DNA from 2 places in the Paenibacillus praedii genome. Region 2 is predicted to be linked to the other one. Evidence: riboswitches for the same ligand, from Rfam matches in the RefSeq annotation. Region 2 holds a riboswitch; the other holds the start of a gene.
What was found. A riboswitch is a leader RNA that binds a small molecule or an ion and turns the genes downstream of it on or off. The one in region 2 is predicted to bind cobalamin.

Region 1: it holds a riboswitch for cobalamin, as region 2 does, so the genes downstream of both, ACO9K6_RS00925 (ABC transporter substrate-binding protein) here and metE (5-methyltetrahydropteroyltriglutamate--homocysteine S-methyltransferase) in region 2, are expected to answer to the same signal.

What each region holds. Positions count from the first base shown of each region.
Region 1 covers NZ_JBMWAM010000001.1:190,105-206,321, reverse strand. The annotation lists gene ACO9K6_RS00980 (putative thiazole-containing bacteriocin maturation protein) at 1-1,723, shown strand, start outside; gene ACO9K6_RS00975 (TOMM precursor leader peptide-binding protein) at 1,720-3,660, shown strand; gene ACO9K6_RS00970 (SagB family peptide dehydrogenase) at 3,719-5,299, shown strand; gene ACO9K6_RS00965 (hypothetical protein) at 5,374-5,781, opposite strand; gene ACO9K6_RS00960 (DUF3889 domain-containing protein) at 5,975-6,313, shown strand; partial or broken gene ACO9K6_RS00955 (heavy metal-binding domain-containing protein) at 6,336-6,461, shown strand; gene ACO9K6_RS00950 (rhodanese-like domain-containing protein) at 6,555-6,866, shown strand; gene ACO9K6_RS00945 (VOC family protein) at 6,988-7,368, shown strand; gene ACO9K6_RS00940 (heavy metal translocating P-type ATPase) at 7,489-9,759, shown strand; gene ACO9K6_RS00935 (sulfite exporter TauE/SafE family protein) at 9,756-10,442, shown strand; gene ACO9K6_RS00930 (FixH family protein) at 10,468-10,911, opposite strand; cobalamin riboswitch at 11,153-11,362, shown strand; gene ACO9K6_RS00925 (ABC transporter substrate-binding protein) at 11,506-12,498, shown strand; gene ACO9K6_RS00920 (FecCD family ABC transporter permease) at 12,503-13,540, shown strand; gene ACO9K6_RS00915 (ABC transporter ATP-binding protein) at 13,537-14,319, shown strand; gene cobT (nicotinate-nucleotide--dimethylbenzimidazole phosphoribosyltransferase) at 14,353-15,417, shown strand; gene cobU (bifunctional adenosylcobinamide kinase/adenosylcobinamide-phosphate guanylyltransferase) at 15,428-16,018, shown strand; gene cbiB (adenosylcobinamide-phosphate synthase CbiB) at 16,015-16,217, shown strand, end outside.
Region 2 covers NZ_JBMWAM010000007.1:122,297-138,513, reverse strand. The annotation lists gene ACO9K6_RS09085 (hypothetical protein) at 1-289, shown strand, start outside; gene metE (5-methyltetrahydropteroyltriglutamate--homocysteine S-methyltransferase) at 355-2,667, opposite strand; cobalamin riboswitch at 2,862-3,057, opposite strand; partial or broken gene ACO9K6_RS09075 (SDR family oxidoreductase) at 3,267-3,416, opposite strand; gene ACO9K6_RS09070 (DeoR/GlpR family DNA-binding transcription regulator) at 3,428-4,222, opposite strand; gene ACO9K6_RS09065 (hypothetical protein) at 4,189-4,569, opposite strand; gene ACO9K6_RS09060 (DUF2277 domain-containing protein) at 4,751-5,029, shown strand; gene ACO9K6_RS09055 (glycoside hydrolase family 127 protein) at 5,290-7,263, opposite strand; gene ACO9K6_RS09050 (AraC family transcriptional regulator) at 7,401-8,270, shown strand; gene ACO9K6_RS09045 (dienelactone hydrolase family protein) at 8,467-9,498, opposite strand; gene ACO9K6_RS09040 (aspartate aminotransferase family protein) at 9,693-10,907, shown strand; gene ACO9K6_RS09035 (hypothetical protein) at 11,145-11,417, shown strand; gene uxaC (glucuronate isomerase) at 11,421-12,827, opposite strand; partial or broken gene ACO9K6_RS09025 (Gfo/Idh/MocA family oxidoreductase) at 12,848-13,542, opposite strand; gene ACO9K6_RS09020 (hypothetical protein) at 13,546-13,722, opposite strand; gene ACO9K6_RS09015 (AraC family transcriptional regulator) at 13,752-13,958, shown strand; gene ACO9K6_RS09010 (Gfo/Idh/MocA family protein) at 14,107-15,111, shown strand; gene ACO9K6_RS09005 (helix-turn-helix domain-containing protein) at 15,151-16,098, shown strand; gene ACO9K6_RS09000 (Gfo/Idh/MocA family protein) at 16,131-16,217, shown strand, end outside.

The sequences.
Region 1 (16,217 bases), on a different contig from region 2:
ATATGCGAACGGTTATGTCCGGGATGTGAGCCGGGATCGTCAGCATCAGTTGCAAGACGGAGTGCTCAAGAATTATGCGTCTCAAATTGAATTTTTGGACAGCTTTGATGGCTCGGGGGCATACCGGTTTCAGTTGTATCGTCAGTCAAGCGTACTTGCTGCCGGTTCAGGATCCTTTTTGGTTTCCCTTATGAAGTGTTTATTAGAGTCTGGATTGCCTCATATTCGCATGCTTATTACGGACCCGGAAACGACGAATCGAAATCGGATCTTGGAGCTGGCGGAGCGTGCCCGCCGAACGGACCCGGAGGTCAAGCTGGACGAGATCAGCCTGCCGAATGAAGGGAGTATCGATTGGCGTTCGGTTGTGCAGCCGTACGATGCGATATTGTTCGTATCTGATGAGAACGGCGAATCTGATTTAAGAGCACTTCACGAGATTTGCCGGAAAGAGAAGAAGGTGTTGCTGCCAGCTCTTATTATGGGGCAGGCAGGTCTTGCTGGACCGTTCGTACATCCCGATTCGGAGGGCTGCTGGGAATCTGCTTGGCGAAGAGTTCACCATTCCGTGATAGATAAGGATCCTCTGCTTCATGCTGCTTCCTCCACAGCAGAATCGATGCTGGCGAACGTAATCGTCTTCGAATGGCTAAAATCGGTTACGGAAGTAACGGCATCGGAAATGCACAATAAATTATTTCTGCTGAATTTGGAGACGTTGGAAGGCAACTGGCATCCGTTCTTTCCCCATCCGCTCGCAAGTGGTCGTCCTGCCGCCGAGAGGAAAGAGGAATTGGAGCTTCTGCTTGATAGCGAAACGGGAGAGATAGGGTTGAAGAAGGATTTGCTTCCTTATTTCAGCAGGTTAACATCGAGTGAAATGGGCATCTTTCATGCTTGGGGTGAAGGGGATTTGCGGCAGCTTCCGCTGTCCCAGTGCCGGGTACAGGCAGCTGATCCGCTGTCGGCAGGACCGTCCGCTCTGCTGCCTGAGATCGTTTGCAATGGCCTCAATCACGAAGAGGCCCGTAAGGAAGCAGGGCTTGCCGGAATCGAGGCTTATGTGTCGCGCATGGCGGGTTTGATCATAAATGATGTGCATAAGGGCAGCAGTGGCCCGGAAGAACCGCCGCAGCATGAGTTTGTGGGCATTGGCGCGGGGGAGACGATCGCAGAAGGCATTGGCCGCGGTCTGCAAAAATGTCTGACTGAAGTTATGGTAAGAAGTCATGATGTCCAATCCCCCTCCGTCAATCCAGTACAGATCCGTAAAATAGACGATAAACGCTGCCACTATTATTTAAGCGCGTTGACGACGATGCAGGTCGCGCCGACAATCGGCTTTGGCGAAGATGTATTAGGCTTTCCTGTTGCGTGGGTATGCTCCAGCGGGCGCTGGTTTGGAGCGGTTGATTTCAATCGAACAAGGGCGCTGCGCAGGGCGCTGCAGCAAACGCTGCTGTATACCCAAAACAAAGAGGCCGGCTTTGGTTCAAATGAGCGAAGCTGGTCTTCCGTAAATTTGAACGAGGCGGCGATGAAGAGTGTATCAATTCCAGCTTGTGATCCATTGGAACACCGAGAGGTTCTAAAGTCAGCCTTACAGCAGTTAAAACGTTTCCGCAAGCGCCTTCTCGTCTATAATTTGGCATCCGAAGCGTTCTTGAAAGAGGAGCTGGCAGGAGCATTCGGCGTGCTGCTTCGGGAGGAGGATGGACAGTGAGTGCAATCGTGGCAGTTATAGGGGAGGGACAGCTCGCGGATTTCGTTTGCGGCGAATTGTCCGAAGAATATCGGCTTGTCCGTCAGAAGGATTTTGCATCCGATGTGCCAGAAGCAGCTAAGCTGGCGCTTGTTCTACATGATGGTTATGAACCATCCGCTCATCTACTAGCGGAAGAATGGTGCCAACGGTCCGGTACGCCGTGGCTGCGCGGGTTTGTTTCATTCGGCGAAGGCGTGATCGGACCGCTGGTTCTTCCGGGGGCGGAGGGCTGCTCCCAGTGCGCAGATCTGCGGCGCTTGATGGCGGGAAATGACCGGAAGGAGATGTGGCAACTGCGCCAGCAGAAGATGCATGGGGCGAGTTCTCCCGATATATGGTCTTCACGCATGGGACTCTTGCATATGGCTCAGCTTATTGCGGCAGATGCCAGGAGAGTACTGATTGGGACTTCTGCTCAAACGGAAAATCGGATCATGCTGATCCATCTGCAAACGCTTAATAGCTCCTCTCATTTCTTTTTGCCCGATCCGCTATGTCCGGTATGCGGACGAATACGCGATGACTCAGCTGCAGCGGCGCGTATTTCACTACAGCCAAGCCCAAAAATAAATGAAAACAGCTACCGATGTCGGCCTATGGCAGAACTGAAAGGATTATTGGCATATGATTATCTGGACAATAGGGCTGGCTTTTTGAACGGAAAAATGATCGACCTCATGTCGCCATTTGCCGATTCGAGCGTAAATTTACCTCTTTTCTCGGGGGATGAAGGCTGCGCAGGCCGTACGCATTCTTATGCGGATAGCGAGATGACTGCTATTTTGGAAGGTTTGGAGCGCTATTGCGGCATGTCGCCGCGTGGAAAGCGGACGGTTGTTCATGACAGTTACCGAAATGTGAAGGGCCATGCGCTAGATCCCGTACTCGTCGGCGTACACGAGAAGGATCAGTATGAGCGGCCTGACTTTCCGTTCCAACCGTTTGATCCCGACAGGCCAATCGATTGGGTATGGGGTTACTCGTTTTTGAAGGAGCGTCCGATTCTCGTGCCGGAGCTTCTCGCTTACTACAGCTCGGGGTGTGGTCATGGCTTTGTTTATGAAACCTCTAACGGATGCGCGTTAGGCGGAAGTCTGGAGGAAGCTATTTTTTATGGCATCTTGGAAGTGGTGGAACGTGATTCTTTCCTTATGACTTGGTATGCTCAGCTGTCGCTTGCTCCGTTGGATCCCTATTCCGCAGAAGATATCGAATTGAATTTAATGGTGGAACGTTTGCGCGAGGTTGTCGGCTATGATGTGCATTTATTCAATTCGACGATGGAGCATGGCATTCCAAGCATCTGGGCGCTCGCCAAAAACAAGACGGATAAAGGCGTAAATCTTATTTGCGCGGCGGGAGCGCATCCGGACCCCGTGCGGGCGGCGAAAGGCGCTATTCACGAATTGGCGGGCATGCTGCTGGCGTTTAACGAGAAATTGGAGGAGAATCGGGAGCAGTATGAACATATGCTGCACGACCCATTTCTGGTTCGGCAAATGGACGATCATTCCATGCTGTACAGCTTGAAGCAAGCAGAGGAACGGCTTCATTTTTTACTCCAAAGCAACCGTCCGCCCCATACGTTTGAGGAGGCTTTTAAACCAAAGAGCAGGAAGGCGGATTTGGCTGATGATTTAAAGGAAATCCTCCAAGAGCTCCGTAATATCAATCTGGATGTGGTTGTGGTGGACCAGACGACGCCGGAAACGCTGCGGAATGGACTTCATTGCGTCAAGGTGCTGATACCGGGCATGCTGCCGATGACGTTCGGACAACACCTCGTCCGCTTGACGGGATTGGAGAGGGTACTCAGAATACCGGCAGAGCTAGGGTATGTGCAAGAGCCGTTGACTTCTAAACAGCTTAATCCGCATCCTCATCCGTTTCCGTAAGCTCAGCCAGCGTTTGCAAAGCGGTTTTTCTGGAGCAAAGCCAATGGGAGGAAAAGGAATGAGCTTGAAGGCATTTTTACGTCAGCTGCAATTTGATCCAGACCAGGTTAAACCGAAGGATTGGGTGACCGATTGGGAAGACGCACCGCTCCCGTATAAGCTATACCGGCACTTGCCGGCCTTTTCTCTCTCTGCGGAGGCTCCGTTTACGCTTGAGGGAAGGCAGGATCGAGTGAAGCCTATGCTTCGGGAAATCAGCCATTTTCTCTGGTATACATTCGGGCTTGCACAGTTGAGCCAATCCGTTTTTGGTCCTGATGCGGGAGAAGAATGGGGGGGCACGCTGCAGCTTTGCAGGCGCTTCGTTCCTTCAGGCGGAGGGCTGTATCCAAGCGAGCTATACCTTTATTTAAAGCTGGAGGATTTGCCTGCCGGGATTTATCACTATGATGTGGCGCATCACCGTTTGATATTACTTCGTGAAGGCCAATTTGACATCTATCTGAGCAAGGCGCTCGGCAACCGGTGTGACCTGCCGTCTTGCTTCGGCGCTGCTTTCGTTTCGACGATGTTTTGGAAAAATTACTACAAATACAATAATTTTTCTTATCGTCTGCAGGGGCTGGACGCAGGTCTGCTGGTTGGTCAGCTGTTGGAGGTGGCAAAACGGTTTGGCTATGAGACGGGGGTTTACTTTCAGTTTCTTGACCGTGCCGTTAACCATCTGCTGGGGCTGAGCGAACGGGAGGAGAGCGTTTATGCGGTGATTCCGCTCTCGGCAGAGCCTGAATTAGAATGGTTCATTCATGAAAATAAAGCAGAGGATCACCTGTCCGCGGCTGATTTGTGCAAAGAACTGACAGTGGTTGAACACGAGCACTATGTGCGGTCGCGGAGGGTCGCGGATTATGCCAGGCTCATAGAGCTGAACGAAGCTTCGATGCTGGATTCCGCACAATGCTTTCAGCAAATCGGAAGAGAAACCGAAGCCTCGGGCAGGGTTCCTGCGTATCTGCTTCCTCATGTGAACAGGCTTTCGTATGATCTGGCGTCCGTTTGCCGAGAACGTTATTCGCCGGAAAATGAATACGTTTTGCATCCGGTTAGCCAATCGAATCTGGCTGCTCTATTGCATGAGGTTATGGCATCCTTTATATACCGAAATGATTTGGATGGCACGATGCAGAGGCCATCGTCTCGCGTTTCCTTGTATGGCTGCTTCTATGGTGTTGAAGGTATCGGAGATGGGGCTTATCGCTATGACGGCTTGGCGCATGCCTTACAGCTGGTTCGTTCCGGGGATCTCCGGTCTTGGCTGCAGCATGGGATGTCGCTTAATAACGTAAATTTGTTCCAAGTGCCGTTATGTTTTCATATAGCGGGAGATGCAGATCACCTTCATGCTCAGCTTGGTTATCGCGGCTATCGTATCCAACAAATGGAGGCGGGGATGCTTGTACAACGCTTACTGCTCGCAGCTTCCGCCTCCCGAATGGGGGGGCGTCCGCTGCTTGGATTTGATGCAAACGCGAGTGATGAGCTTTACGGGATGATTTCTTGTGATCAAACGAGCCTTATTCAAATTCCTGTCGGTCCTTGTCGGAGTCGTTCGCGACTCGAAGGAAGCTTGGCGCAATAGCATGCTTTATGAACTTGAACAGGCAGATTGAATCTAGGTAACATTCAATCTGCCTGTTCAAGTTTTTATGTTTATCAGCCGTAGGGATGCGAGCTTGCTTGCTGCTCTCCAGTCGGATGACACGTGACAGGAAAGCAGACATGGTGGTGCATCCATGGATGGACCCAAGCATGATGATAATCAAGCGTGGAGTATTCCCATCCATCAACAGGATGATGGTGATGGTGACCATAGTACATGTGAGGATCCCATAAATCATGCTGCATCATAGGATGGAAGTCATGCATGTCATGGAGGTCGTGATGCATGTGATGAAAGTCATGCATGTGGCTCAGATCAACGCAACACTGATAATAGGTTACAGCAGTCTGCTCATTCTCAGCTTGCATACCCATAACCTGTTGTTTCTGACTCATTTGCATTTGCGGGTAAAGCTCCGGCATAACAGCCGATTGTTGTATATAAGGCTGGTTTTGTATCATAGTGTGCCTCCTTCTTTTCATACTTTACAATATGCTCTGGATGAAAAAAGGGCACGTATCCCTATAAAATGGGCTTTAGTCAGTGGAAGCGATTTCAAAATGCTCCTTTGTTAGAGTGCATTATGAATGAATAGGACGGAACTTCGAGGGTGAGGCTAAAACCATCTCATTTTCATCGACAGGTGGTGGTAAAATGCTGCGTCATTTCGTCATGAAGGCTGTTTTCGTTCTGCTCAGCTTAACCCATTTTGAAGAGCAACCCTTTGAAGCTGTTTACCAGCATGCGGAGCCGGCCTATGCCAAGTGGGGGAGGCTGGCTATGGAGCAAACGTCAAGGATGTACTCGGATGCATCCATTGTGGATTATAAGTATGAAGGCAGAAAAAAACTTTCGGAGGAAGCCTCTGAAGAGAGCTTCGTGCTCTGGTTGCGCAAGGATACGAGAGAATTTGGGATACGAGTCAGCATACAAGTCAAAACCAGCTCAGATGAGCTCATTGCTGTCAGCATAAAAGAACTAAATGCCAGATAATTGAAACATCTCAACCGTATGAGATGAGATGAAAAATCAAGGCGCAAGATTAGGCGCGAATGCAATTGTGGCCATTGATATCGATTACGAGGTTGTTAGAGAGGGAATGCTGATGGTTGCGGTCAGTGGAACGGCGGTTCGAATATAAGCAGCTAACTAGGATGGACATTACCCAGCCTTCGCGATACAATGCAATCATATTGATTAAATTGAACTTGCTTGAAGGGATGGGTAACACAACATGTATCCAGAAATGACGACAGCCGAACTGCAAAGCCAGCTGAAGGAAGGCAGAACGATAAATCTGATTGATGTTCGCGAGCCAGATGAATGGCAAGAAGGTCATATAAAAGAAGCGCGCAGCATTCCGCTTTCCGAGCTTCAAGAGCGGATGGACGAGCTTAATCAGGGTGACCAAGACATCGTGCTCATATGCCGAAGCGGTGGTCGCAGCGGCAAAGCATGTGATTTCCTGCAAGCGCAGGGCTATAAGGTCGTAAGCATAACCGGCGGTATGCTCGCATGGCCCGGAGATGTTGTAATCGGCAAATAACTCAACAAAAAAGTCCCTTTTCGGGGCTTTTTTCGTATGGCAGATCATAAGAGGGAGTATGTTCTAACATATATTTAATGAGATTAAATATATGAGAGCGGATTGGAGTGTATTCGATCAAATGATAACGCACAAAGGTATCCACCATGCAAGTTTAATTGTAACTAATTTAGAGCGGGCAAAAGCTTTTTACACCGGAATTCTTTGTTTGCGGGAAATCGAGAGGCCGGCGTTCGATTTTCCCGGCGCTTGGTATGCGATAGGAGACAACGGAAATCAGCTGCATTTGCTGGTGCATGATGGGGAGACGGCTCGCACCGGAGGCATTGATACGAGAGATGGACATTTTGCCATAAGGATAAGTCATTATAAGCAGACCATCGAGTGGCTGGAGCAGCACGGTATCACATTTAAAGCCAAACCGGATAGTATCACTGGGTTTGCCCAAATCTTTATCCTGGATCCGGACCGGAATATCATTGAGCTTAATGCGGAGCATTGATCGAATCCAAATAGCGACAATCATTTTGCAGTTTCCATTCATGCAATGCAATAGCCTGTCATATAGTTTAACGCAGAGATGCAGGCAATGAAGGCGATGAATGGAAGGCGGGTAAGTCAAATGGAGCATAGGTTTGAAGGAAATCATGAAGATGAAAATATAACGATAGATTTCGCGGTGCAGGGCATGAGCTGCTCGGCATGCGCGGCAAGAATTGAGAAGGCTGTTGGTAAAATGGACGGCGTCCAAATGGCGGCTGTCAGCTTTCCGCTGCGGACGGCGTGGGTGCAGTTTGCTCCTGCAAAGGTTGAAAAAAAGCAAATTGCGGAGCGCGTCAAGCAGCTTGGTTTTGCCGCACTCTTGCATGAACCCGCGCATGAAGGGCTTCATAAGGAGCATCGTACATTGAAGCTGCGCCTTGTCGTGTCAGCGCTGCTGACGCTGCCGCTGTTGACTGGCATGCTGCAGCATATTCCGCTGCTGGAACCGCTTATTCAGGTAGTGCCGGGGTGGCTCATGCTTCCATGGATGCAGCTGTCGCTTGCTACCATTATCCAATTTGTCATTGGAATGCCGTTTTATTTCGGTGCGTATCATGCGCTGCGGCAGCGGAGTGCGAATATGGACGTGCTCGTGACAATCGGCACGACAGCCGCATATTTATACAGTCATTACGTGGTGTTCCAGGAAGTGCTATTTCGTCCGTTGTCAGCCGCAGCGGCACATGCGCCTCCGCTTTATTTTGAAACCTCTGCCGTTGTCATTACTGCCGTAGTACTTGGTAAATATTTGGAAGCCGCTGCTTCGCTGCGCGCTCAGCAGGGCTCTGTCGGCTTTGTCAGGCCGCAAAGCCAGAGCGCTAATGTCGAGCGTGCCGGGGAAATTGTCCGCATGCAAACGGAGTTTGTTCGAGCTGGCGACATCGTGATTGTTGAAGCCGGGGAGGTCATTCCGGTTGACGGCATGGTATGCGGCGGATTGTCTGCGGCTGATGAGTCGTTATTGACGGGTGAAAGTTTGCCGATCCCGAAGGGAGAGGGCGATCTTGCGTGGGCAGGCACGAGAAATGAAAGCGCCCGACTGCGCATTCGTATAGAGGCTGCCGGGCACGACACGATGATGAATCGCATTCAAGAGCTTGTGAGGCAGGCTCAGCGCTCAAAATCAGCCATTCAACGAAATGTGGATACGGCAGCCGGCTGGTTTGTCCCCGTAATGCTCGTAATCGCTTTATTAACCATTATGATGTGGGGGGCCATTCTTGATCCGGGCAACTGGAGCAAAGCTTTTGTTTGCGCAATCGCCGTATTACTGGCAGCATGTCCGTGCGCGCTTGGCTTAGCGGCGCCGATTTCGCTTGTCATCGCTTCGGGAAGACTGGCTAAGCAGGGCATCATATCGAAGGAAGCTGGCGCGCTTGAGAGGCTGGCGCGGATTCAGACGATAATTTTCGATAAAACAGGAACGTTGACAGAGGGCAAGCCACGCATTACCGCCGTACTCGCCCTGAAGAGAAGCCGATCCTCGCTGCTTCGGTTAGCGGCTGCGGCAGAGGCTGAATCCACGCATCCATTGGCAGCCGCGATCAGACGTGAAGCATTGGGTCTTGGTCTTGTCATTCCAACAGCCGAGCAGCAAGCATTCACACCTGGCGGAGGAGTAGAGGTCTTTGTCGATCGGCAACAGTTTGCGGTTGGGAACGCACGATTTGCGGCACAACGAGGCTGGCGAATGAGTGAGGAGGCACAGGCCTTTGCAATTCGTCGCGAGAAGGCCGGAGAAACCGTGCTGTATGCTGCGGCGGAAGGGGAATGCATCGGTGCGATTGCTTTCAGCGACACGGTCAAGTCGAATGCGAAGAAAACGGTGAAGGAGCTGAAACGTCTTGGCATAACTGTGCTTCTGGCAACTGGAGACCATGAAGCGCCAGCCCGAGCCGCGGCGAAAGCGGTCGGTATCGCTGATGTGTATTCGGCTATGCTACCTGAGAGTAAGGTAAAGCTTGTAGAGCAGCTGAAGCGTCAGGGGAAAAGCGTCGCCATGGCAGGAGACGGCTGGAATGATGCTCCCGCTCTAGCTTCGGCGGACGTCGGTTTAGCTATGGGGGATGGTACGGATGCCGCTTTGCGCGCAGGACATATGACGCTGCTCTTCTCCCGCCTGCATGCCATTCCTGAGGCGATTAAAATTAGCCGAATGACCATTCGTAATGTACGGCAAAATCTAACGTTTGCCTTTCTCTATAATATCATCATTATCCCATTCGCAGCCTTTGGCCTGATGGAGCCCTGGATGGCCGGAACAGCAATGGCGCTTAGCTCCGTATCGGTTGTCGGCAATGCGCTGCGCTTAACTGGACAGCTTCGCCGTTCAACAGGCATTCAAGCATGACGATCACTTGGCAGCAGCTTGGCCTCATCATGTTGACGGGACTTTTCAGTGCGCCGCATTGCATCGGGATGTGCGGCGGTATCGTTTCGACGGTATCTATCCACACATCGGCATCTGTCCGCAAATCGATGCTGCTCTACAATGCAGGACGAATTTTTTCCTATACGCTGCTTGGAGTTGTGATGGGAGCGGTCGGTTCATTTATAGATGTAGCAGGAAAGCTTGCAGGCATGCAGGGGCTTGCGTCTATTATTGGCGGCTGCTTCCTGCTGCTTTGGCTATGGCGGCGATTTCAGCTGCCGCTAATGAATCGTCTAACCGCTCTTTTGCACAAACGGCTGGCGGGAGAAAGCGGACGCTCGCGCGGTCAAGAAACGGCACATTTGCTCGCAACGGGCATCGCTTTCGGATTTCTTCCCTGCGGCTTGACGTATGCGATGCAGATGACAGCCGCAGGCACCGGCTCGGCAGCGGAGGGGGCGCTGGTGATGGCGGTGTTTGGTCTAGCTACGTTCCCGGCATTAGCGGCAGCGGCATCCATTGCCGCTTTTGCAAACAAACGCTGGCGGCGCTTCATGCGTCGAGCAAGCGTCCTCACGGCAATCGTGGTCGGCGTATTATCAATTATGCGCGGGCTGGCGGCAAATGGCCTCATACCGACGATCAATCCATGGCTTTGGTAAAAAATAGGTGCCGATGGCTTGCGGGTTAGCGGACGGCTTGAAAATGTCTCTCTATCGAATACGACTGATCGCCAGCATCCAGCACCAACGTCGCTTTCCAGGTTCCGGCCATTAACGGTACTCCCATACCGGTATATTGACCAGGGGCAGTCTCGGTCAACTGAAACGAAACGTCTCCGCAAACCATACTGAGCATATCCAGCTTTATCGCTAGAGTTACGTCTCGTATAGGAGCGCCGCTGTCATCGGTTATGTTAATCGTAAACGTATTATTTGTAAGTACTTTGGCAGGATACGCGTCAATAGACCAGATCAACTGGCCGTGCTCGAAAGTGTGTTCGGTAAGGGGCGGGGCAGCCTCCATGTCGGAATGGAGCCGGGTAAGGATAAAGGTAAGCATAAATCCAGTGACAATGAAAGCGATAGCCAGCTTATAGAGGGGAGAAATCGGCTTGCGTGACGGCAGCATGCGGATGTAACACCTCCTATGATGAACAGAAATTGGCCGAAGTGCAAAGAAGTACTGAAAGCGGCACCTTAAGTTAACTATGCGAAACTTGAAGTGATCAGAACTTTTTTGTTGAATGATTGGGGTTCTGTCATGCCAAGATAAATCTTCGACAATAGTAGACAAACAGATAGATACGGTGTATAGTAACAACTGACAATTTCATAGTGAATATTTAGGTGCCGATACGAGTGGATAGTAGGAAGCGGTCATACGCTTAGGTCCAGTCTCGTTGAAGCTTAAAAGGGAAGACCGGTGAAATTCCGGCGCGGACCCGCCACTGTAAGGAACGGCAACGCAAGTATTGCAAGCGTTCGTCAACGCATCGATATCATGTCACTGAGGCAGTAGCTCGGGAAGACGTCGATAGCGAATTCCAAGTCAGGAGACCTGCCTATTTGTTATAACGCTTTACCCTACGTGGACTTAGGGAGGTGTTGGAGAAGCTTATTAGCAGCGTTGATTAGTGGAAGCGTATAAGAGCATTTCTGGCACATTTGTCAGAAATGCTTTTTTTTATTTTATACGAAATATTTGATAGGGGTGTAGAGAAGAATGAAGGCAATGAACCGCAGTATGATGAAGACGTTATTTGGATTGCTTTTAACGATGATGCTCGTTTTTACGGCAGCATGCGGGGCAAATACGAGCACGGAGAACCAAGCTGGCAGCAACACGACGAATACAGAGCAGAGCGCAACGAACGCACCAGCCCCGACAGAAGCAGCAGCGGCTTATCCGCTTACGCTGGAGGATGAGACGGGCACGTCCATTACTTTTGAGCAAGCGCCTGAGAAGGTTGTTACGCTTGTTCCAAGTGAAACGGAAGCGATCTACGCGATCGGCGCAGGCGAGCAAGTGGTTGGCGTAGATGAATGGAGCAATTATCCAGAGGAAGCTGTATCGAAGCCGAAGATTGGTGATATGACGACGAATATTGAGGCGGTTATAGCGCTAAATCCTGATCTCGTGCTGGCATCTTCATCGATGAATACAGAAGCGATCGCAAAGCTGCGTGAATTGAACATTACGGTATACGCGACAAATCCTACTACTTATGATGCAGTTGTTGCGAAAATCGAAAATCTTGGTAAAATTATGAATAAGCAAGAAGAAGCTGCAGCTGTTGCCGATCATATGCGCTCGGTAAAGCAGCAGGTGACGGATGCGGTGAAGGATGCGGAGAAGAAAAGCGTATACTTGGAGTTCTCCCCGGGCTGGACGGTTGGTTCCGGTACGTTCCTGGATGAGTTGATCACGATAGCAGGCGGTACGAATATCGCCGCAGGAACACCAGATTGGTATGAGGTTAGTGCCGAGGAAGTCGTCACTCAAAACCCGCAGCTCATTATATATCCTATTATGGAGGGAGATCCGCATCCTATCGTGGCAGCTATTGAAAGCCGCCCAGGCTGGGATGTGATTGAAGCGGTGAAGACCAAGCAGATGTTTGCGGTAACGCAGGATCCGCTTGTACGCGTAGGACCGCGTCTTGCTGACGGCCTGCTGGAAGTGGCGAAAGTTATTCACCCGGATCTCGTTAAGTAAATAAATGAAAGTTAAATTATTTTGGTATGGAGGAGCAGCTATGCTCCTTCTTGCTGTTTCTATCGTCGTAAGTTTATCCATCGGCTCGGCGGGAATTTCCGTTCGCGATGTATGGGGGATTCTCATTCATCAGCTGCCGTGGCTTGCAGACAAGCCGGTTCCGTATTCGCAGGGAGAAGTCGCAATCGTGACGCAGGTTCGCCTGTCGCGTGTATTGCTGGCTGTCCTTGTCGGTGCTTGTCTTGCGCTGGCAGGCACGGGCTTTCAAGGCGTGCTGCGCAACCCGCTTGCCGATCCTTATACGTTAGGCGTCGCCTCAGGCTGCTCAGTGGGTGCCGCTTTTATTATTTTGTTCGGACTGCAGACGGCGATGGGCATGTGGACCATTCCGCTTGTCGCCTTCAGTACCGGAACGGCTACGCTTCTGGGTGTATTTTGGCTGTCGCGCAGCAAGGGTGTCATGCAAATTGAAACACTAATATTATCAGGTGTCATCTTACAATCCTTTTTGGGTGCATTTGTATCGTTTATGGTGTCGATGTCGCAAGGTGTCGTCAACCAAATCTTGTTCTGGCTGATGGGCTCGCTTGCAATGCGCAGCTGGGACAATCTATACATGCTCATCCCTTTTCTTGCAATCGGGCTGCCGTTGCTGCTTATGTACGGACAGCCGCTTAACCTGTTTGTGCTTGGTGAGCGGCATGCCGCCCATCTTGGCATTCGCGTCGAGCGGACGAAGCTGGTTGTCTTGATCAGCTCCACACTGCTAACGGCTGCCGCAGTTTCCGTATCCGGGGTAATCGGCTTCGTGGGGCTCGTCGTCCCGCATCTCATACGTCTCATTGTCGGGCCGGATTATCGCTTGATTATTCCGTTATCAGCGATCGGCGGGGGTGTGTTTGTGTTATGGGCAGATACGCTTGCGAGGATCGTGTTAACACCTAAGGAAATTCCGTTAGGCGTCGTGACGGCCTTAATCGGCGCGCCTTTTTTCGCTTATTTATTGCATAGGCGCAAGCTTAAGGAGGGCGGTTCGATATGATCGAGGCGAGCGGAATTGTTCAGGAGGTTCAAGGACGTATCGTGCTGAATGAGCTTTCCTGTTCCTTTATGAAAGGAAGAATGTACGGTATTATTGGACCGAATGGCGTCGGTAAATCGACGCTGCTCCACCTTTTGTCTGGCGTTGATCGGCCGAAGCGGGGAAAAGTGCTGCTGGATGGGAAAAGCATTACATCCTATCCTCGCAAGCAGCTTGCAAGAATGATGGCGGTCCTGCAGCAGAGTGGTCTGCCGCCTGTCGGCTTCTCCGTACGCGAGGTTGTCAGTATGGCACGATTCCCGTTTCAAAACTGGCTGGGAAGCGAATTTAAGGATTCAGAGGCCGTCATAGAGAGTGCATTAGAGGCAATGGGTCTTAAGGAGCTGGAGCACCGCAAAATGAATCAGCTAAGCGGCGGGGAACGGCAGCGCGTAGCGCTGGCTAAGCTGATGGCGCAGGAGCCCTCTGTTATTCTGCTTGATGAACCAACGACCTATTTGGACATTGGGTTTCAGGTGCAGCTGCTGGATACGGTTCGCGCCTGGCAGCAGCAGCGCGAGCTGACTGTTATCGCCGTGCTCCATGATTTGAATTTGGCTTCGCTTTATTGCGATGAGCTTGTCGTGCTGCACCGCGGAACGGTGGCTGCTGCGGGTACGCCACAGGCGGTGTTGACCTCCGAGTTGATTGAGCAGGTATATGAGACGCAAACGTCGGTCATATCACATCCATTGACGGGGACGCCTCAAATTATGCTGCAGCCCAATTCGAACAAATAGAGAAACATAGTAAAAGTGCGAGGAGTATGCAGCATGGAAAATCAGTTACTACATCAGCTTAATGAAAAGCTAAGCATGATCAAGCCTTTTAATGAGGACCTTGCAAAATTAGCGGATCGCCACTCGGACTCCTTGACCAAGCCTCCGGGCAGCTTGGGCAAGCTTGAGGTGATAGCGCGTCAGCTTGTCGGCGTGACAGATCAGATTTGGCCAGATTTGTCACGTAAAGCGGTTATCGTAATGGCTGGCGATCATGGCGTTTGCGAGGAAGGGGTCAGTGCGTTCCCGCAGGCCGTGACACCGCAGATGGTCTTGAATTTTCTGAATGGCGGGGCAGCCGTTAATGTCCTTGCGCGTCAAGCGGACGCTGAGGTCGTATGCGTGGACATCGGCGTGAATGCTGATTTGGAGCACGAACGGTTAGTGAGCAGAAAAATCGTCAGAGGAACTGCAAATATGACGAAGCAGCCTGCCATGACACGCGAGGAAACGCTTCGGGCGATTATGGTGGGGATCGAGGTTGTGGATGCGCAGGTGCAGCGGGGCATTCGTTTATTCGCTACGGGAGAAATGGGAATAGGCAACACGACGGCGAGCGCTGCCATTACGACTGTCCTGACGGGGCTGTCGCCCGAGGAGTCTGTTGGGCGGGGCACGGGCATCAATGATGCAGGCTGGTTGAAGAAGGTCGATGTTGTCAAGCGCGCGATTGCGCAAAATGAGCCGGCTGCTTCAGACCCGTTAGACGTGCTTGCCAAGGTTGGCGGAGCCGAAATTGCAGGATTAGTGGGCGTCATTATCGGAGCGGCGGCAAATGGCTGTCCGGTCGTCGTTGACGGTTATATTTCGTCGGTTGCCGCGCTGGTCGCTTCACGAATAACGGAGCAAGTGAAGCCCTATATCCTTGCCTCGCATCAGTCGCAGGAACAGGGACATTTGAAGCTGCTGGAATCGATTGGCTTATCTCCGATGATTAAGCTGGATATGCGGCTTGGGGAAGGCACGGGAGCGGTATTATGCTTTCATTTTATTGACGCGGCGCTGCTGCTTATGCAGGAAATGGCGACCTTCGAGAGCGCAGGTATATCAAAAGGCTAGGTGATGGAGATTGGCAATTCTAGTAACCGGCGGGGCCCGCAGCGGTAAAAGCGGCTTCGCCGAGCAATATGCGATACGATCAGGCGCACGCGGCTTATATATCGCTACCTGTCAGCCTCATGATGAGGAAATGGCGGAGAGGATTGGGAAGCATCGTCTGGACCGTACCGAATCCGGCTTTTCATGGGATACTGTGGAGGAGCCTTTCGAGGCGGCCGGACTTCTCGATCGATTAGCCACGCAATATGCCGGGGAGGGACAAAGCGGAATCAAACCTCCTGTTGTGCTGCTAGATTGTTTGACGCTATGGCTGACGAACTGGCTGCTGCGCGTTGAACATGAAACATTAGGCGAAGAAAGGTTTGAGGCGGAAGCGAGGAAGCTGCTTGCAGCAATTGGGGCGTATCCTTATCCGCTTCTTGTCGTTACCAATGAGGTCGGAGACGGAATCGTTCCCGCTTATCCGCTCGGGAGGCAGTTTCGGGATGAAGCGGGACGTTTGAATCAACAGGTTGCCGCCATTTGCGAGCGTGTATTTCTGGTGACGGCAGGTATCCCTGTAGAATTGAAATCGCAGGCGTTTAGGTGGGATCAGCTATGATTCTTTATTCCTTTCAGGAGCTGCTTCTGCTTGCAGCTGCGGCAATCATTATCGATTGGATCGTTGGTGATCCGAAGTGGCCGACCCATCCAGTCATTTGGATCGGTCGGCTTATTCGATTAATAGAGAGTCTGCTTGCGCCCGAGCGAAGAAAGAAACAGCAGGCAATTGCAAGGCTGCTGGGAGCCGCTCTTACAGC
Region 2 (16,217 bases):
AAGTGATTCAGGCATTGGCTGGAGTGAGATGTTCGTCGGTGAAACGGATGAAACGATCGACCTGGAGCGCTGGAGTGATCTTCTTGTCAGCTTCATTGGCAGCATAACTCTTCCACCCTTTCAAGATTTTCATTATGACAAGGATGATCCTGATGGACGCGTATTTGATCTATTCGCCGCTGCCGTCAATCATGTTACCGCACGCTCCGCAGATTCCGCTTCATTCGCAACGGATACGGAAGAGCATGTTCTGCGTCAACGGGCCTTGCATTATGTATCTTTAGTTTGATCAGGTTGCTTGCATGTTAAGAAGCCCGACCCTTCTCTAGCAGAAGGGTCGGGCTTCTTATATTTCTAAATCGATACAGTCACTTCATGCTGCTTGCGCACTTGATAAGTTGCCTCCATCATGTTGCGGAGGGCATCTACGGTCTCGGCTTCACCGCGCGTCTTCAACCCGCAGTCCGGATTGATCCAGAAGATGCTCGGATCAAGTACTCTTAACGCGCGCTCGATGTTTTTCACCATTTCATCGACGGCAGGCACACGCGGGCTATGAATGTCATATACGCCAAGCCCAATGCCTTGATCGTACGTGTGCTCCTCGAAGCTCTGAATCAACTCGCCATGGCTGCGTGATGTTTCTATAGAAATAACATCTGCATCAAGCGCTAGAATTGAATCGATAATGTCGTGGAATTCGCAATAGCACATATGCGTATGAATTTGTGTTGTATCGCGCACATCCGATGTCGATAGACGGAAGGCGTGTACGCCCCACTTCAAGTAGGCATCCCAATCGCTTTGCTTAAGCGGAAGTCCTTCACGCAGAGCCGGTTCATCGACCTGGATCATTTCGATTCCAGCTGCCTCGAGCGCCTTCACTTCCTCGGACAATGCCAACGCAATTTGATACGCGACCTGCTCGCGCGTAATATCGTTCCTTGGGAAGGACCAGTTCAGAATCGTAATTGGACCGGTAAGCATTCCTTTCACCGGACGATTGGTCAATGATTGCGCATAGACGCTTTCCGTAACCGTCATCGGTTCAGTGAACACGACATCCCCGTAAATAACCGGCGGCTTCACGCAGCGCGAGCCGTACGATTGCACCCAGCCGTTGCGCGTAAAAGCAAAGCCGTCCAGCTTCTCTCCGAAAAACTCAACCATGTCAGTACGCTCGAACTCGCCATGCACAAGAACGTCGATGTTAAGCTCCGTTTGAATTTCAATCCATTTTTTTATTTTTTCATTAATGAAAGAAGTGTAGCTTTCTGTGCTCAGCTCATTTTTTCTCCACTTCTGCCTAGCCTGACGAACATCCGTCGTTTGCGGAAAGCTGCCGATCGTTGTTGTCGGCAGGAACGGAAGCTGCCATTTCTCCTGTTGAAGCTTCTGTCTCTCTTCGAATGGCAGATGTCTTGCCGAAGGATGTGCGGCTACAGCTGCCGTATCTACCGCTTTTCTATTACGTGCCGGAGAAACAGACAGATTATAAATGCGCTGGCCGTTTTGCTTCAGCTCCTCCGCGAACGGACCGTCTAAGGCCGCTGCAACGCCTTCTGCACCAGCGGCTGCGCTCAGCCAAACGATCTCATCCAGCTTCTCTTCAGCGAATGCTAGCGCTTCGCGCAGCTCGGAAGGCAGATCTGTTTCATTTTTCGCCGATACTGGCACATGCAGCAAGCTGCTGGAGGATTGTAGGATAATGCGCTCCTTCGGAACAAATTCCATAATTTTCTCGATTATTGCAAGCTTCTGACGATAATCTGAACGCCAAATATTGCGCCCATCTACTAATCCGACAGCAAGCAGCTTATCCTGCGGGAAGCCGTATTGCTCCAGCGAGCTTAGGTTCTGCTCCAGACCGTGGACAAAATCAAGGCCAAGCCCTTGTACTGGCAGCGCAGCAAGCGTCTCGTAATGATCTACCGCATCGAAGTAGGTTTGCAGCAGCAAGTTAAGGCCTGGGGCAGCTTCATGAAGCTGCTGATAGATCGATTGAACGAGCTGAAGCTCATCCGTTGTAAGTGTTGTTACCAAAATCGGCTCGTCAATTTGTACCCACTGAACGCCCTCTTGCTCAAGCTCGCGCAGCAGCTGCGCATACAGCGGGATGAACTGCTCTACGAGAGCTGGAAGCTGCTTGGTCTCATAGCCTTTGGACAGCTTCAAAAAGGTATAAAGCCCAATAATGACTGGCTTGCCTTCGATTCCCAGCTTCTGCTTCGCTTCGCGATATGCTGCAAGCGGACGATTCTCCGTCAGAGAAGGCTTTGCCTCATTCAATTCAGGCACAATATAATGGTAGTTCGTATTGAACCACTTGGTCATCTCGCTCGCCTGCGCCTGCTGCGTGCCCCTTGCGATCGCATAATAGGTTTTGACCGGAACAGGACCGCCAGCATAGTCAAACCGCTTCGGAACGATGCCGAACATGGTCGCCGTATCCAGCATTTGATCATATAGCGTAAAGTCATTGACCGGAACAAACGATATGCCCTTGTCCTTCTGAAGCTGAAGATTTTTCAGACGAATAGCTTCCAGCGTCTCTAGAAAAACTGATTCCTCTAGGTCCCCTTTCCAGAAAGCTTCAAGCGCCTTTTTCCATTCCCGGTTTTCCCCTATTCTTGGATAGCCCAATACACTGCTCGAAAAATTACTCATTCCTATAATTCCTCCCGAAATAATTGTTTTTAAGACATAGCTAGCTAATAAATATAGACCGTTCTCTGTTAGAGACAATTCCAACCACACAAAAAAAGGGCGTCTATACCTTTAAAGAAGCAAAGGTAAAGACGCCCGTTGTTTCATAAACAGCGGTTCCTGTCTTTAACACCTCCCTATCTCCCGTAGGTAAAGCAGTGTCGTTCAAATAGGCAGGTCTCCTGACTCCAGCATCTTCATCTTCAGCTAACCTTCCCAATCTGGCGACAGATCAGTGGCATATACGCTAAGACTCCGCTGTTACAGTGGCGGGACCGCGCCGGTATTTCACCGGACTTCCCTTTTAAGCTCAAGACGTTACGCTAGAGCACCTATTTCCACTCATATTCAATTATTCGTCCGCTAACATACAGCAACATGAATAACTATACAGCCTATTCAATAAATATACAACACTATTTATTAAATCAGATGCAAGCTCAGCTAGCGGTAATAGATAAGAGACGTTTCACAAAGCCTTAACAATCGCTTATCTCAAGAAAAAAAGCTGTCCTCCAGCAGCCAACGCCACTTAGGAACAGCCTGCTTCTACCTATACTTTACCTAACTAACCAGCCACCGTCAACGGCTAATATATGTCCGTTCATATAATCGGAGGCCGAGGAGGCCAGAAAAACGGCCGGTCCGACCAGATTCTCGGTTGTGCCCCAGCGGCCAGCTGGAATGCGCTGCAAAATTTGTGTGCTGCGAACGGGGTTGCTCACACCTTTCCTTTCATACGTTTGCCGCCCGCCGGCAGCGCCGCCTTCAACATACGAATATTTTGCGCCTCGTACTTCGCCGCGACTTCAACGTCAATTCCATCATCCGTAATAATCGTATCGACTTCAGTCAGGCTGGCGAAGGTAATAAGCGCCCCTTTATCGAATTTGCTGTGATCCGCCAAGCAATAGACGGTTTTCGCATTTTCCATATACAGCTTCTTGAGCTTGGCCAGCTCCTCGGTAAAGATCGTAAGCCCGTATTCCAAATGAATGCCTGTCGTCGACAGGAACAGCTTATGAACATTTAAACGCTTGATCCAATCATGCGATTCGGCGCCGATCAGCAAATTGTTATGCCGGTAGCCGCCTGGCACGACAAGCCGAACCTGATCCTTCGCGGTCAGCTCGCGGATAATAAGCAGATCATTTGTGAGTACCGTTACCGGTATATTGGGAAGGAGCCTCGCCATCTCCAGCGTTGTACTGCCTGCATCAAGCGCGATAATATCGCTCTCCTCAATGCACGTCAGGGCAAGCTCGGCAATGGCCGTCTTCTCCTGCTGGTTCTTGCTGTTGGGAAATTGCAGCGGATACAGGCTGTCTTCCCCGCCCTGCTCCATGACTGCACCGCCATGCGTCCGTTTCAGAAGTCCCTTCTCCTCGAGCTTCTCCAAATCCTCGCGCACCGTCTTCTCCGTCACCTGAAACAGCTCACTCAGCTCCGACACCTTGACTGCGCTAAGCTGCTCCAGCTTTTCTATAATTTTGCGATGCCGTTCAGCAGCAAGCATAACGCACCTCCTGTAGCGAATTGTTCTATTTTAGCTCGCTTCAGCACATCCAGCTTGTTCAGCTCATAAGTCTCGCCATCTACCGAGATCAATGCCGCTCCGCCAATGTTCAAGAAGCCAACCTCGCAGCGCTCCAGAAAATACTCCGTCTTTAGCGTAGCAGCAGCCTCAAGCTCCAGCGTTTCGTTCACGGGAAATGCGCCGCCGACCACCATGCGGTCATAATGCGTGTAAGTCATCTTCATTTGATCCTGCACGAACAGGCTCTCGATCAAAAACTCGCTGCGAAGGCGCTCAGTCGTATATTGCTTAACATCCGTTGGGTTCGTTGTATGACGTACTTCCATGGGGGTAAAACCTCTTAATAAGTTCGATTATGTTTGTTTTTTATAATATCACACATTTACGAACGTAAAAAGGAAAATTTATTATTCTTAAAACCTATGTACATTCCATCGCAGCAAATTAAACTGTACAATAAAATAAATCATAAACAATAAAATCTAAAGAAAATAAAAGGAGACCGCTATGTGCAGGAATATCAAAACGTTATACAACTTCGAACCGCCAGCTACCTCGGATGAGATTCAAGCTGCCTCTCTCCAATTCGTGAGAAAGCTCTCGGGCTTCCATACGCCTTCGAAAGCGAACGAGGAGGCCTTTAATCTTGCCGTCCAAGAGGTGGCTCTGGTTGCTCAGACACTGCTCGACTCGCTGGTTACCAATGCCGAGCCCCGCAACCGCGAGATCGAAATCGAGCGCGCCCGTGCCAGATCAGCCAAAAGATTCGGAACAGGCGAAGCTTAAGCGGCGGACAATGATGTAGAAAAGCCCGACTATCGCGGGCTTTTCTCTATAAGTAGACCAGAGAACGTGTCCGATTAGATACATGAAATCCAGTTAATGGTGTGCAACGAGGAAAGCGTCCGGAACCGCACTCTCTTCGCCGCATGTAAAAAAAGCCTCTTCAGGCCGGCAGTGATGAAGTTCGTGATTCTCATGAACCTCATTACTGCCAGCCGCAAAGGGGCCTCTTTCTGCTTTTCAAACGCGTCCTACTTTCTTTATTAGATCCGTTCCTTCACCCAGACCGTCATCTCGCCCTTGTCGCGATTCGCCCATGCATAATAAGGGATGAAGGCAGCAATCGCCGGCTGAAGGCTCGCGCTCGAATCCGTGCGGTAAAGCTCTTCTCCCCACTGCTCTAACTGCAATCTTAAAGCTTGCGCCGTAATCACCTTCAGGCCACCGGCAAGCTTGGCATCGAAGGACACCTCTAGCTCAGAGTCCTGCGGCAGTAACAACTGTTGAAGCTGCGGACCGTTATCCGCCTCCTCCAGACAGTAAACAAGCGGTCCTCGCTGCAGTGCTACTTTGCCTGCGTTTGCCTTCACAAGCGGATGGCTTCTTACACGCATGATCGGCATTTCAAGCACAAGCTCCACTACGTCGCCGCTTGACCACTCGCGCTCGATCATCGCATAGCCGTCCTCCACCTTATCCGCAATGCTGAAAACCTTGCCGTTCACCCGCACCTCCGTCTTCGAGGACCAAGCAGGCACGCGAAGGGCCAGCGCAAAGGCCGTAGGCTCCTGGACGGTCACCTCGTAGCGGACCTTGCCTTCCCAAGGCATATCGGAATGCTGCTGAAGCCCAATTCTCGCTTCCCCTACCGAAAACTCCACTTGACCGCCAATATATAGATGCGAGTAAATCGTGCTGCCCTTCACCGAATATATGTATTCGCCCAGCGATGCCAGCAGCCGCGCAACGTTAGGAGGACAACATGCACAGCCGAACCATTCCTGACGGACCGGCTTCACGTGATTGAAGTTTTTATTCCTGCCTTCGCACACATCCGGCGTCACCTCAAGCGGATTGACATAGAAGAAATGCCTGCCGTCCCTGGACATACCTGCCAGCACAGTATTGTACAAGGCGCGCTCCATTACATCGGCATAGCGGCTGTTCGGCTCAAGCTGCAGCATGCGGTGCGCGAAGAAAATAAGGCCGATCGAAGCGCAGGTTTCCGAATACACCGTATCATTCGGCAGATCATAATCGAACGAGAACGCTTCGCCATGCGCCATGGAGCCGATTCCGCCCGTAATGTACATTTGCTTGTAGACAATGTTATCCCACAACCTGCGGCATGCGTCCAGCAGCGACCGGTCTCCGGTTTCGCGGGCGACATCAGCCATTCCCGCCAGCATGTACACGACACGTACTGCATGACCAGCCGCAGTCTCCTGCTCGCGAACCGGCTTGTGCGCTTGAAAATATTCATGATCGATAAAAATCTTATTTTTGCTCCAATGCGTCGTCCAGCCCCTGCGTTCGGCCTCCTCCACGAAGAAGCTTGGTTCCTGTCCCCGCTTATCGATGAAATATCGGCTGAGCTCCAAATATTTGCCCTCGCCTGTAGCTTCATACAGCTTTACGAGCGCAAGCTCGATCTCCTGATGCCCATCGTAGCCTGCGATTTGATCTGGTCCATCGCCGAACACGACCGCAATATCGTCCGCGATGCGGCATACGATGTCCAGCAAGCTCCGCTTGCCTGTCGCGCGGTAATAAGCGACACCCGCTTCAATCATATGTCCTGCCGAGTACAGCTCATGACATTCCGTCAAATTCGTCCACTTCTTATCCGGCTCCTTGATCGTAAAATAAGTGTTCAAATAGCCGCTCGGCTGTTGGGCCTTGCCGATAATCTCGATCATCTCGTCAGCAACCCGCTCCAGCTCGACATCTCGCTTCGTCTCGAGCAAATATGCTACCGCTTCCAGCCATTTGGCGACGTCGGTATCTTGAAACACAAAGCCGTAGAAATCACCCGTCTCCAGGCCCGCCGCTATTTTGAAATTGCTGACCGCGCCGCTTCGCTCCGCACCCTCTACCCGGTCATTTATCGCTTCCCATTGATAAGGCACGACGACGTCCCGAACCAAATCAATATAATAATTCCAGAAATCATCCTTGATTTGCACCTGCTTCAGCGAAACCGGCATTGCTTTATCTGCGCTTGCGGTTTGTCCCATACGATATCGCACCTCTCCAACTTGAAATTTTCATACTGCCGAATTCTATTGTATGCGTTACAATATTACAAAACTATAAATGATAAAAACCTATTTCTTATAAAATATCACACAAACAAAACAGGAGGCTTTACATCATGGAAGCATCCGAGCATGTCTATTTCAACGCGCCGCCGCTGCCGTATTTTCTGGAAAGCGGTGTGACGCTTCACGAGCCGGGCGACCAGCATCCGAGCCGCAAGCACCTTGGCGTTTTCGACCTCATTATAATAGAATCGGGGTGTTTGTTTGTTGCAGAAGAGGAGGAGCAATGGAGCTTGACCGCCGGGCAGACCGTGCTGCTGCTGCCGGATCGCTATCATTATTCCGTCAAGCCGACTGAGGAGCAGACGCGCTTTTATTGGGTGCATTTTCAGGCGCTCGGAGAGTGGCAGCAATCCGCTCAGGAGCACGTGAGCTTAAATCATGATGCCCATTACTCAAAGTTCCTGACAACGCCGTACCAGCTGCATTTACAAAAAAAATGGACGCTCCCCTACCCCGAGCAAGCGTTCCGGCTGATGCGGACGCTTAACAAAGCGGGAGGAGAGCGCCAATCGAGCGCCTTCTGGACACAGCAGCAGACCTTCGAGGAGCTGCTGCGCATGATGGATTTGCGGCAAAACGACAGCTATACGAGTCCTGTAGTTACGCTAGCGGAAAAGGCTGAGGCCTACATTAAAAACAATTACCGCTCCGAAATCACAAGCAAGACGATGAGCGACACACTAAATTTTCACTACAACTACATTACCCGCTGCATGAAGCAGGTATATGGCATGACGCCGGTCGAATATTTAACGAAATACCGGCTTGAGCAAGCGAAGCTGCTGCTGCTGAAGACCGAATGGCCCGTCGCACAAATCGCGCAGCAGGTCGGCTTCGAGAACGTCCCTTACTTCTCCAACTGCTTCACGCAGCAAATCGGACTGCCCCCGTCAAAATTTCGGAAGCAGTATATGAGCTGAAATTCGGACATTAATATGCCTATTCGTGCGCCGATACCCCAATAGGACTCTTTACCGGTCAAAGTTGTTATATGAACCAACTTAACTCATCTTCTCTAACACCGCGATCTGCTAGGCTAGTAAAATAACTATGTTGATCGCTATAATTTAAACGTGCGAATCCTCCTATCACCTATTACCTTTCGTTTGAAATACTCTATGCCCCGCCCGCCCCTAACGACCTCTTCAGCCAATCATAAGCTCTGCGCCCGCTGATTTCATGGGCTCCTGGGAACACATCCGTCTCCAGCATCGCCCCGGCTCCGTCCGCATCATAAATGGCCTGAATGTCCGCAGCCGCCTTGCGGAAGCCGTCAACCGGAAAGATCGGGTCCTTATCGCCTGACTCGAGGAACAAGGGGCGCGGCGCGATCAGGCCGATCAGCTCCGGCAGTTCGGCATGCATGAGCAAGCCAGGCGTATAGTTATCAATGCAATGATGCACGGCAAATATGCTGTCTTTAACGGCATTTGTAAACCCGGTTAAGACGACCGAGTGCATTCTCGCTTCTAATACGGCGGTGACAAAGCCGATAAGAGCACCCCCCGAAAAGCCCATCGCGCCGATGCGTCCGCTGTCGATCTCCGGTCTAGACGCCAAATAATGATAGGCCTTCAGCGCTTCGGTTACGCGCAAGCCCGTTAACGTCTTGCCCAGCATCATCAGCTGTGTTGACAGCCGGTAGCATGAGTTTGGCGCGTCCGGATTGACCGCAAGATCGGCCAGCAGTCTGCGCTCCCCGAAACCGATCACATCCGGCGCGATGACGGCCATCCCTCTCTTCACCAACTGCAGCGCAAAATGCTGATGAATGCCCGGCTGCTTCTCATCCGGCGAGCCGTCCGGCAGCAGCCCGACAATTTCACGGCTGCCGTAGCCATGGCCATGCAAAGCCAGCACGCCAGGCAGCGGACCTCTGGAGTTATTCGGGAGCAGAACATACGCCCCGAAGGTCAGCCCTGGCGTCGCGGACAACTCCACGCGCTCACGGATGTAGCCGTCACAATCTACGCGCTCTAGCAGCATAGGAGCATGTCCGGCATTACGCTCGAAGGAGCCTATCGCATCACGAAGAGCCGCCTTAAGCTTTGGTCTCCGTTCATTCGGCAGCTCTGCTTCAGACTGGCTCCTATGACAGTTAATCGCCTCCTCATACAGCTTTTCCAACAATGCGTCTCCATTCCACATTCTCGCTCACTCCTGACTTTTTGATAGATTTGCATGATCCAATTTGGACTTTATCCTAAGCTCTGTCTTTTATAGAGTCATTGTTATGGTTAGGAGCAATGATGTCATATTTATGAATTAGCGAATATCATGTTGAATTTTTATGCTTAAAGTTGTATATTTATACAATACATTGAACTAACGGGAGGCTCGTCATGATTCAAATGGAAAATTCATTAACCAGTGATTTACTCGCTACGGCAGAAAAGTCGGTGTTGTTCACGGCCAGACGGCCTGACATCGTGATGGAACGCGGCGAGGGAATGGTGTTGTGGGATACAGAAGGCAATCGTTTCTTAGATTTTGTCGGTGGCTGGGCGGTTACGAGCTTGGGGCATTCCCCCGCTGCTCTGCAGAAGGCGCTGACGCGCCAGGCTGCAACCTTGGTCCACGCCAGTCCCGGCTACTATAATAAACCTATGATTGAATTCGCTGATCAATTAACCAAAGTTAGCGGAATGGATAAAGTATTCTTCGCCAGCAGCGGAGCGGAAGCGAACGAAAGCGCCATAAAGCTGGCCAGAAAGCATGGCAAGGTCAATATGAGTGGCGCATACGAAATCATTACGCTTACGAACAGCTTCCACGGACGCACCTTAGCGACAATGTCGGCAACCGGCAAGCCGCAATGGAAGGAGCTCTACGCTCCGAAGGTGGATGGCTTCAAGCATGTGCCGATCAATGATCTGGATGCTTGCTTCGCAGCCGTGAATAACAACACCTGTGCGATTATGGTTGAGCTTGTGCAGGGAGAAGGCGGTGTTCATGAGGTCGATGAAGCTTATTTGTACGGTCTTCGCAAAATCTGCGACATGTACGGCATGCTTCTTATCTTCGATGAAATTCAGACTGGAATGGGCAGAACAGGCAAGCTGTTCGCCTACGAGCATTACGGCATTGAGCCCGATGTGATGACGCTTGGCAAAGGGATCGGCGGCGGCTTCCCGCTGTCCGCGATGCTTACCAGGAGCAAATACGATCTGTTCGAGCCTGGCGATCAAGGAGGAACGTACAGCGGTCAGCCGCTTGCCATGGCGGCAGGGCTCGCCGTTCTGAAAGAGCTGCTCGAACGAAATTTGTCCGGCAATGCGGAGGTGCAAGGTAAGTACTTGACCAAAGCACTCGCTGATCTTGCCAAGCAATACCCGATCACGAATATTCGCGGCAAAGGCTTGCTGCTGGCATTCGACGTCCCGGAAGGCGCGGGCCCGCAGCTTGCGTCGATTTGCCTGCGCGAGGGCTTGCTCATCAACGCGCCGAACCCTTCAACGGTCCGGCTGGTTCCACCGCTGATCGTCACGCAGAAGGACATCGACGACATGCTGCTCATCCTTCGCCGCGCATTCGATAAGCTGGCATCCAGTAAATAGAGGAAAGTGGGAAGGCATGCGGCTGGCCGTATGCCTTCTCTTTTATTTTCGACTGCTACCAATTCATCACATTACCGGCATAATCGATGTATTCGCACTCCGCTTCTGCCGCATTTTCCCCGCCTGCCGACAACTTCTTCTCAATCTGCTCTAATAAATAATTAAGTATGATGGATAAGCCCTGCGCATACCCTAATTACGATTGGAACGCGCTTATATGCGCAGGGAGGCTGTCATTTGGGCAAACAAGCTGCCAGTAACAAACCATTTACCGTCTACGTCATTCCCGCATGGAAGTGGAAGGAGTTTCTTGCCTTCGAGCTTATTGGCGGAGCCGCGTTTTATTTGATTTGCAGAAAAACGGCCCATTCCGAAATTTTTGGAATAGCTGCAAATATAGCAGGACCGCAAATGCTAAAGTATATGATGCAGGTTTACCGATTAGATATAAAAAAACGTTCTGCAGCATCCGCCGAGACCAAGCTGGCGGAAGTGCAGAACGCTCCTTGACCATTAAAATCCGAAGTAAGCCTTCGCGTTGCGGTAGGAGATGTTCTGAACCATATCCCCAAGCAGCTCCATATCCTGCGGCGCCTCTCCATTCTCCACCCATTCGCCTAGCAGATTGCAGAGAATGCGTCTGAAATATTCGTGTCTAGTATAGGAAAGGAAGCTGCGCGAATCGGTCAGCATGCCGACGAAGCGGCTAAGCAAACCTAAATTAGCAAGCGCATTCATTTGGTCGAGCATGCCGTTCTTCGTATCGTTGAACCACCATGCCGAGCCCAGCTGTATTTTGCCCGGAATACCGCCGCCCTGGAAGCTGCCGATAATCGAGCCAAGCACATCATTGTCCTTCGCATTAAGCGAATACAAAATTGTCTTCGGGAGCGCGTCGTCCGCATCGAGCGCTCCCAGCAGCCTGACAAGCGGATAAGCAACCGGGCTGTCATTAATGGAATCGAAGCCCGTATCCGGTCCAAGCTTGCCCAGCATGCGCGCGCTGTTGTTGCGGGCCGCGTTAATATGGAACTGCATCGCCCAGCCCCGCTCGGCATACAGCCGTCCCAAGAAGAGCAGCGTATACGTTTTGTACTGCTTTTCCTCCTCCAGGCTAACCTGCCCGCCCTTCAGCGCTTTGGCAAAGATCGCGGCAGCCTCGGCTTTCGTCGTTTCCGCATAAGCGACATAATCAAGCGCATGATCGGATACCTTGCAGCCGACCTCGTGGAAAAACTTCACTCTCGCCTCCAGCGCGTCAAGCAGCGCGTCGTAGCTGTCAATTCTGCCCGATACAGAAGCTTCAAGCTTGCCGATCCACTCCAGGAAGGTCGGACGGTTAATTTCCAGCGCTTTATCCGGGCGGAACGACGGCAGCACCTGCACGTCGAAGTCCTTCAGTCCTTTAATCGCGATATGATATTCAAGTGAGTCTATCGGATCATCGGTTGTACAAATGACTTCAACGTTAGACATTTTGATCAAATCGCGCGCTTTAAAGCTGCCGCTTGTCAGCTTCGCATTCACCTGCTCCCAAATCATAGGCGCATTCTTCTCATTAATAAGCTCGTACACATCAAAATACCGGCGAAGCTCCAAATGAGACCATTGATAGAGTGGATTGCCGATCGTCTGCGGGACAGTCCTTGTCCAAGCCTCGAAGCGCTCGTAATCGGTGACGCCAGCGCCGCCGGTAACGTATTGCTCTTCCACGCCATTCGCGCGCATCGCCCGCCATTTGTAATGATCACCGTAAAGCCAAGCCTCGGTCAAATTTGAAAAGCTTGTATTCTCATAAATTTGCTGCGGGCTCAAATGGCAGTGATAATCAATAATCGGCATGCTTTTCGCAAAATCATGATATAACCGTACAGCCGTTTCGTTCGATAGCAAAAAATTGTCGTCCATAAATGGCTTCATCCGAGCTTTCCCCCAATATCCTATCTATGAAACTTCACCAGATCGTCGATCTCTACTGTAAGGCCGGTCTGGATCGAGCGGTTCGCTGCGATGCCAGTCAGAATCGAACGCGCGCCGTCAACGTGATTAGCCGCCCGGTTCAATTTATCCTCCACCGGCGTACCGAACAAATCGTTCAGCAATACCGGATCGCCGACGCCATGACCGCCGACGCCCTCCACGACCTCAACCTCGTATGGAGAGTCAAACATCGGGAATACGTTGATCGTTTTTTCCTGAGTACGCCCATCGTATCTTCAATATTAATGCCGTCGCCGAACACGCTCTAATCGCGGCGATATCCATATTCATGCTCCGCATCCAAATACATCGCTTTCAAATGGTCATTTTTATCCAAGTGTAACGCAAAAGGATCGTTCTCGGCAATCGGGTTTCCTGTCGCGCGTTCATAAAATTGCGTTTCGCCGCGAGCTTCCGCATTTTCGCGTCCATAGAACAGCAGATCCCCGAAGGCAAATACCGACTCCGGCTGCGAGCCGATCCAGAAGTTCACGAGATCGAAGTGATGCGTCGACTTATGCACGAGCAGGCCGCCTCTGTTCTGCTTGTTGCGGTGCCATCTGCGGAAATAGTCTGCGCCGTGCTCCGTATTGAGCAGCCATTCGAAATGCACCGAAGTTACTTTGCCGATTACGCCATTGGCAATAAGCTCTCTTGCCTATTCGAGCACCAAAGCCATATTGTCCGTTTGCCGCGGCAGGAGCAGCTGGCTGTTGAGCAAATTATGCGACAGATGCTTTCGGAAATCCGTCTTAAGCCGACTGGCTATGAGCTCATTCCGAACTATGCGGTTGCCGGACTGCTGCTGAACGCGGCCAGATACCTGCAGCAGCATGAGCCTGCTCCACTCCACATGCAACACCAATGCATGCCAAAATATCCGAGGTGGTCCGTCACATCAAAGCTCACTTTGCAGAGCCTCTCCGACTTGACGCAATTGCTGAGCATTTTTTTATAAGCCCCTTTTACTTGAGCCGCATGTTTAAGGAAATAACCGGATTTACCTTCTCTGACTACATCATTAAAATAACCCATGCCTCCCCTCGCGATTATCGTAAGCATTATGTATAACCACTTAATCATGTCGTAATTTTGTATATCACTAGTCATTAAATTACACTAATAATAAGAATGCGAATATGATAAATTGTACTTGTTGTCATAAATTTATATACCATTCATTACCCTCACTTATGAACGCGCGGGGAGAGAGAGACCGATGATTCGAATTGGTAAAATCAGCTTTTGGCACGTGCACGCATGGGATTATACGAAGCAAGCGCAGGAGTATCCGGATACGGAAATCGCTGCCGTCTGGGATGAATCCGCAGAGCGCGGACAAGAGGCGGCTGAGAAGCTTGGCGTTCCGTTCTATTCGAGCCTAGAAGAGATGCTGCAGCGCGGCGATATCGATGCCGTTATCGTTGATGCGCCAACCACGATGCATCAGGAGGTTATGGTGGCTGCCGCCAAAGCGGGCAAGCATATTTTCACCGAGAAGGTCGTAGCAACGACGCTGAAGGAAGTTAACGTTATTTTGGACGAAGTATCCAAAAATAATGTAAAATTAACGGTGTCACTGCCTCGATTAAATGACGGCTATACGCTCGCCATTCGTGACATTTTATCAAAAGGTTTGCTTGGCAAGATTACGCTCGTCCGTGCCCGCTTATCGCATAATGGCGCAACCGCAGGCTGGCTTCCTGAGCATTTCTACAGCTTGGAAGAATGCGGCGGCGGCGCTCTGATCGACCTCGGCTGCCATCCCATGTACTTGACCAGACTGTTTTTAAATGAGCTGCCTCGCGAGGTATCGGCACATTTTGGTTATGTAACCGGCAAACAAGTAGAGGATAACGCGGTCGCCATCTTGTCTACTTCTTCCGGAGCGGTTGGCATCGTAGAAGCAGGGTTCGTCAATAGCCATTCTCCGTTCACTATCGAGGTGCATGGCACGGAGGGAGCGCTCATGTACGGTACACCTGACAGCAAGCTTCTGCTTCGCACATCCGTCGAAGGCGCCAATTCATCTGAGCAATGGACTCAGCAACAGATTCCAGCAAACAGAGAAGGCGCTTTCCATCAGTGGGTACAGCATATTCAGAACGATACGACAGCAGACGAAAATATTAGCCTAGCGGTCGACTTAACGAAGCTGATGGAAGCATCGAACCGGTCCGCTCGTGAGCATCGTGCTGTACAATTAGAGGAGCTTGACAAGTAATACTGTGTTATTGTGGATAAATTGCCAGGAGGAATCGACATGCCTAGCTTTCCTTATGAGGTTATGCGGGAACGCCAGGATGCGCTGGAGCGTCTGGAGCTTCGCATTCAGTGGGGAGCCTACGACATTCACGTGCTGCGCTTCCATCTGACGCAATTTCCCCCTGGCCGGATCGTAGGCTTTCATAAGCATGCGGAATATGAATTTCACTTCATTCCGCAGGGCAAAGGGAAGGTCATTATCGTGGATCAGGAGTACGAGCTCAGACCGGGCATATTTTATTTGACCGGACCTGACGTTATGCATTATCAGGAAGCGGATGCATATGAAGCGATGGATGAGCTTTGTCTTCATGTCGATATTATCGAACGTAAGACGGGTGGCGAAAGTGACGGACGACACGATTACGATGACTGGGAAGCAGCCGAAGCGCGCGATTGCATCGAGAAGCTAAGAACGCTTCCGCTGCATCCAACCTCGGACGTGCATCAAGCGATGCCGCGATTTCTCGAGGCCTACCGTGCCTGCAGCGATAACTTCGTTGGCAGCTACACCACGATTAAGCAAACGGTTGTGCAAATTTTGCTGCGGGCCGTACGAGCCTACGATACGGCAAACGAGCAAAAACAGTTTCCTACCCGAGATATGAAGGCTTATCGTTACCGGCTTGCTATGGAGTTTATTAACGCCAACTATGACGGCGCAATTACGCTGGAAGACGTTGCGGATAAGCTCAATATGAGCACAAGACATATTCAGCGGCTGTTTAAAGAGCTTCATCAGGGGCATACCTTTACTCGCGTACTGGAGGATATTCGCCTTTCAATCGTATGCCGGGAGCTTGAGAGCACCGAGCGGTCTATTGAGGCGATAGCCAAACAAGCCGGCTTTGCGGGCGGTAACTACCTTCATGCTGTTTTTCGCAAAAAGTTCGGTATAACCCCTTCCGAATACCGGAGGAGCAAGCTTCAACAAACTAGTAAATAAAAACACTTATGAAAATTCAGGAGGAACTTATGATGTCCAAAATTTATCATATTGCTATTGTTGGCTGCGGCGGAATTGCAAACGGCAAGCATTTGCCAAGCTTGAAGAAATTAAAAAAC